2 regions of the Paenibacillus sp. 8b26 genome follow, and region 2 is predicted to be linked to the other one. Evidence: riboswitches for the same ligand, from Rfam matches in the RefSeq annotation. Region 2 holds a riboswitch; the other holds the start of a gene.

Region 1 (3,127 bases), 180 kb from region 2:
TCAGGAAAACAATCAGTTGGGCCAGATTCACGGAGATGGGAGTATGGAGCTGGATCTCGATAAAATGGCACTGTGGACCACTTCAGGTGAAGAAACGGACGCAAAGTGCCAAGCCTGCTTTTTCCGACCTGCCTGTCAGGGGAATCATTGTCCCCTGTACCGGATGCGCACGGGGAACCGCCCTTGCTCCTACGAAAAACGGCAGATCAAGCGAACCTTGCGTACGGTGTGGCTGCAATCCCAATCGGAGGAGGTGAAATAACATGAAGATTATTCGTCCTGCTGTACGACCTACAGCGATTACAACTGGCCGTCTGTCCAAATCTGTACCCGGCAATTTAAGCTAATCCTAAAGTAAGCTAAGTACACATATCTATAGAGCGCCCGAGCTTCATCCTGCTCTATAACGCAAAAAGGGAGTGCCTCCCAGCTGTAATGGCTGAGGGACACTCCCTTTTCTTTGTTTCTTTACGAGCTGACTGTTTGTCCTTTTTCTTCTATGTCTATGGCTGCTCCTGCACTGGCACCTGCGAGTATTCCCTTTTTCTTGTTGGGATACAGGGAATCCATATAGGTACGGGTTTCTGCAACTACAATTCCCGACAAGCCAAGCAGTGCAATCAAGTTCGGGAAGGCCATCATGGCGTTAAAGATATCTGCCAGTAACCAGATCGCATCCAGCTTAATAAACGCGCCTCCGGCAACCAGCGCAATGAACAGATAACGGTACGGTTTAATCCATTTGACACCCAGCAAATATTCAACACAGCGTTCTCCGTAGTAGTTCCAGCCAAGCATCGTGGTGAACGCGAACATAATCAGAATGATTGTGAGCAGTTCCGCACCAAGCGGGAATGCGCTGGAGAAAGCTTGCTGCGTCATCAAGCCCGCATCGGTAGGACCGCTCCATACGCCGCTAACCAGCAGCGTCAACCCGGTCATCACACAAATAATCATCGTATCTATAAAGACACCTGTCATGGAAATCAACCCCTGCTCCGCAGGCCATTTGGTTTTGGCAGCTGCGGCTGCAATCGGTGCGCTTCCCAATCCGGCCTCATTGGCAAAAATCCCTCTGGCTACCCCGCTGCGCATCGCCAGCATAATCGTAGCCCCGGCAAATCCACCCGTCGCAGACGTCGTGGAAAATGCCGAATGCAGCACAAGCGCGAGTGCGGCAGGAATCTGATCGGCGAACCGAATCAATACGATCATACAGATCAGTACGTACAAGCCTGTTTTGAAAGGGACCACTTTGGTCGATACCTTGGCAATGCTCTTGAGTCCTCCAATGGTAACGAGTCCCGTAAGAGTAGCAATGATCACTGCCGTTACAATCGGCGGAACACCAAAGCTGTTTTCGGTCGAGGATACAATCGCTTTGACCTGCGGAAACGTTCCAATCCCGAACAGCGCCACCAGCATCCCGGAAAAGGCGAATAGCATCGCCAGCGGTTTAAAGCGGCGTCCAAGCCCTTTTTCAATATAATACATCGGGCCGCCGGAAAATTGTCCATTCCGATCCTTCACCCGGTATTTTACCGCAAGCACACCTTCCGCATATTTCGTCGCCATCCCGAAAAAGGCTGCAACAACCATCCAGAACAAGGCACCCGGTCCGCCCAGTTTTATCGCTGTCGCGACGCCGACAATACTTCCTGTACCTACTGTAGCCGCCAGCGCCGTACTCAGGGCCGCAAAGCTGCTGACATCCCCGCTACCTTCATTTGGGGCCTTGCCAATCAGTTTGATCGCCAGAGGCAGGCGGAAAACCTGCAACATTTTCAAACGTATGGTCAGCCACAGACCTGTTCCCATGACGAGAATGATCAGAGGAGCCCCCCATATCCAACTGCTAATCGTTTCTAACACATGTACCAAATTCATTTCAACCCGCTCCTCCAGCATATTAAAAAACAAAAAAGAGTCAAATCCGCTGATTCGACTCCTGGAGAGGTTAAAGGCACGAAAAAATACAACCGTCTTGTGCAGGATTCAGCCACTACAGCTCATAAAAAAGCCTAGGGCATCCCCTGTCACAGGTTATTCGCGTCTCTGTCCTTTTGCCTGAGAGTTTAAGCAGATGATATCTGCGGTGCACCTTCGGCGCCCAATTAAGGGTCTCTCCAGAGTTCTGTCCGTTTACGGTCCCGCTTGTTGCTGTAATCAGCCCAAGCACCTGAGAGTTTTGCCCCTTCGGTCGGAACTTACGTTCCATCTCCCGCAAACATCAACCAGACATATGAAATTGTTTTTTATTATACAGAAAACTTTCAGCTTTTTACAAGTGAAAAATTTGTGAAGTCGTTTGGTTATCTTAAGATGAGCCTATAAAATAAAGGCGGGCGCAGCCAGATTCATCCTCATGATGTTCTCTGTCGCCCCCGCCCCCAGGCCATATTGGGTTATATTCAGTTAGCTTGAATTACAGTTCTTCGCCGTTGGTGGCAATTACATTTTTGTACCAGTCAAAAGAATCCTTCTTGGAGCGCTTCAGTGTTCCGTTACCGTCATCGTCCAGATCAACATAAATAAATCCGTAACGCTTGGACATTTCGGAAGTGGACATACTCACGAGGTCGATAGGTCCCCAGCTAGTGTAACCGATCAGATCCACACCGTCCGCAATCGCTTCCTTCATTTGAGCGATATGCTGGCGCAAATAATCAATGCGATACGTGTCGTGAATGAAGCCGTCTTCTTCCACCTTGTCATATGCACCCAAGCCGTTTTCCACGATGAACAGCGGCTTTTGATAACGGTCATATAATGTGTTCAGCGTAACACGCAGGCCGATCGGATCAATCTGCCAGCCCCAGTCAGAGGATTGTAAATACGGATTTTTCACGCCGCCAATCAGGTTCCCCGCTGCCTTCTCGCCTTCCGGTCCTGCAGAGACGGTCAAGGTCATGTAATAGCTGAATGAGATGTAATCGACCGTGTTGTTTTTCAGAATTTCGGCATCGCCGGGTTCTGTGTGCAAGACAATATTATTTTCTTCAAAATAACGGTTCATATAATTTGAATATTCCCCACGGGCATGTACATCCGTAAAGAACAGATTCATCTGGTTTTCATGCTGACTTTTCAGCACGTCTTCCGGGTTACACGTATGTGCATAGCTTTC
Region 2 (3,127 bases):
GGTTAGTAACGGATCACGATAGTTATAGTAAGACGAGCGTTTAAATCAGCGTGGACGTTTATAAAAGGGTGAGGCTACCACCTCGGCGCGCAGGCGCTTGCCACGAATCTCGACCTCCAGCGGCGTGGATAGGGAACTAAAACGACTGTCCACCAGAGCCAAACCCAGATTACGTTTTAAGGTGGGCGACTGGGTTCCAGTTGTGACCTCGCCAATTTGCTGCCCTTCCGCGAACACGGGGTAATGGGCACGCGGTATGCCACGGTCAAGCATTTCCAGCCCGATCAGCTTGCGCGGAATACCTTGTTCTTTCTGGCGTTGCAGAGCTGCTTTGCCGATAAAATCTCCCTTATTCAGCTTGACGAAGAAGCCTAAACCAGCTTCCAGCGGTGAAATCGTGGCGGACAGCTCCTGTCCGTACAGCGGCAGCCGCGCCTCGAAACGCAGTGTATCCCGGGCTCCAAGTCCGGCGGGAACCAGACCATACGGCTCACCGATGCGAAGCAATCCGTCCCACACTGCCGGTGCATTCGCAGCAGGCACATAAAATTCAAAGCCGTCTTCCCCTGTGTATCCGGTGCGGGAGACGAGCGCTTTTGCTCCGAACAATTGCACATCCTCGCTGAATCGGAAGGAGGCCAGCTTTGTAATGTCCGTGTCTGTCACGGCGGCGGCAATACGTGCAGCTTCAGGCCCTTGCAACGCCAGCAGTGCCACCGCATCTGATACGTTTTCCAGATGAACGGATGCAGGCGCATGGCGAAGCAGCCAATCCCAATCCTTATCGATGTTGGAGGCATTCACAACGAGCATGTAACGCTCCGGCCCTTTATAGTAGACAAGGAGGTCGTCTACTACACCTCCATCCGGGTAACACAGGAGCGAATATTGGGCCTGGCCCGGCTCCAATTGGCTGACATCGTTCGTCGTCACCTGTTGCAGAAATGTTTCGGCTTCCTGGCCCTCGACCAAGAATTCACCCATATGCGATACATCGAATAATCCTGCATGTTGCCGGACGGCCTCATGTTCCTTTTGAATGCCACTGAACTGTACAGGCAGCTCCCAGCCGCCAAAATCAATGCAACGAACCCCCGACAGCGTGCTGTAGGATGAATGCAGCGGCGTTTTTCGCAAGTTAGTCATTTTTCCACTCCTATCCGGTATGATCGGCTAAACAAAAAAGACAGGCCGAAAAAAACGTATGGACGGCAGTCCACACACTTTTTTTCAGCTCTGTCCTTGATACCTGAGAGTTACCCCGGTGTGTACCGGGTTTCCCCTTGGGTGATCCGCCTGTATGGCGAATGCTCTCCAGAGATGCGTCCGGCAGAGGTCCTTTTGCCTGAGAGATTCACCTGCGGTGCAGGTTTACTCCTTCGGCGCTGCCTCTGGATCAGCTATACGTCATCCGGCCCTGCCGGTTGGTTACAGCTTGATCCGACTCGCTTGCTGCCTTGTTTTACAGGTGGCAACAGTGATGCGAGTGTTGACAGTCTCTCCCTCCACGTTCATCCGCGTTTACAATTATTAGGTGTTTCCAAAAGCACTTGTTATAACCCATTAATACGCAAATTTATTCGAAATGTCAACAAAAATGTCATGAAAAACATTATTAAAAACATTTTATTCATAAATAAGGATATGTAAGCGTTTGTTATAATCTGTCGTATTTTTAGTTAGAAAGATATATGGAGTAATGTGAAATATTTTTGTTAGTATTATTGACATGATAGTTCTAGTTGTCATAATCTTAACCTGTCATAGACGGGTAGGCAAAACGATGTAATCCATATGAAAGCGAGGCGGAGCAGGATGAGTGAAGTGAAGCAGCAATTGTGGTACACGGAAGAACATGAATGGGTTCAGCGCACAGAGGATGGAACGGTACGAATCGGTATTACGGACTTTGCACAGCATCAACTGGGCGATATCGTTTTTGTGGAGCTGCCTGGGGAGGGAGCAACGATTGAGCAGGGGGCGGAGATTGGTACTATTGAATCGGTAAAGACAGTATCCGACCTGTTCGCTCCAGTAACGGGAACGGTGTTGAAGGTGAATGAAGCGCTGGAAGGTACGCCTGAGCTGGTCAACGAATCTCCTTACGAAAAAGGCTGGATGATCGAAGTGAAGATTGGGGAAGATCTGGAGGGGGCATTAAGCAAGCTGCTGTCTGCGGATCAGTACGAGCAGTTGACTGCCAATGAGTAATAATGGGGCAATGTAGATTGGATAATTGAATAAGGGCGGCGTTTGTCCGCTCGATTTTGTATAAAAATAGTCGCGATGAATTGGCATAGCGGCTATTTTTGCTGTCTTTTTTTGCAAGCGTAATTACGTGTTTTTCTCTTGTTTAGAGGATAGACCTCATACATAAATTGTACCGATGACAGGATGGTTTTTCGACTAAATACTCGTGTTACAGGCCATATTAAGAGGAATTATGCAGAATGATTTCGCGCCTGTTTATCTTAAATTTAAATGTTGTCATCAACGTTCATGACGAAAGTACGTTTTCATTTCGTTGAAGAAGATAGCGTTGTCATTTAGTATGAATTTTAAGAAAAGGTAGTGATGCTTTTTACCTATAAGGAGGATATGAATATGAGCACAGTGGACACAAAGTCCAGTTCAAACGGAGGAGCGCGCGTTGCCGTACAGCGTTTTGGCCGTTTTCTCAGTGGTATGGTTATGCCCAATATGGGGGCCTTTATCGCATGGGGATTGATCACGGCACTTTTTATTCCGACCGGATGGTTCCCAAATGAGGGGTTTGCACAACTGGTTGATCCGATGAAAAATTATTTGCTGCCGCTGCTAATCGGTTATACAGGTGGCACAATGATTCACGGACAGCGCGGAGGTGTGATCGGGGCCATTATGACGATGGGTGTCATTGTCGGGGCGGACATTCCGATGTTTCTCGGCGCGATGATAGCTGGTCCGCTGGCTGCATGGATATTGAAGAAATTCGACAAAGCGATTGACGGCAAAGTTAAATCAGGCTTTGAAATGCTGGTCAATAACTTCTCGGCAGGGATTATCGGGGCGATTTTAGCGTTGCTTGCCCATGTGGCAATCGGCCCGGTAGTACAAATCATCAGTCAAGTGTTGTCAGCAGGGGTAC

Evidence for each region. A riboswitch is a leader RNA that binds a small molecule or an ion and turns the genes downstream of it on or off. The one in region 2 is predicted to bind glycine.
Region 1: linked by a shared signal. The riboswitch ahead of ACQ4MX_RS21700 (alanine/glycine:cation symporter family protein) and the one ahead of gcvT (glycine cleavage system aminomethyltransferase GcvT) in region 2 are both predicted to bind glycine.

What each region holds. Positions count from the first base shown of each region.
Region 1 is NZ_CP192445.1:4,652,679-4,655,805, reverse strand. Features, by position in the region: gene ACQ4MX_RS21705 (radical SAM protein) at 1-262, shown strand, start outside; gene ACQ4MX_RS21700 (alanine/glycine:cation symporter family protein) at 469-1,887, opposite strand; glycine riboswitch at 2,046-2,140, opposite strand; glycine riboswitch at 2,158-2,234, opposite strand; gene ACQ4MX_RS21695 (glycoside hydrolase family 1 protein) at 2,426-3,127, opposite strand, start outside.
Region 2 is NZ_CP192445.1:4,836,601-4,839,727, forward strand. Features, by position in the region: gene gcvT (glycine cleavage system aminomethyltransferase GcvT) at 46-1,146, opposite strand; glycine riboswitch at 1,227-1,323, opposite strand; glycine riboswitch at 1,324-1,515, opposite strand; gene gcvH (glycine cleavage system protein GcvH) at 1,816-2,211, shown strand; gene ACQ4MX_RS22545 (PTS mannitol transporter subunit IICB) at 2,605-3,127, shown strand, end outside.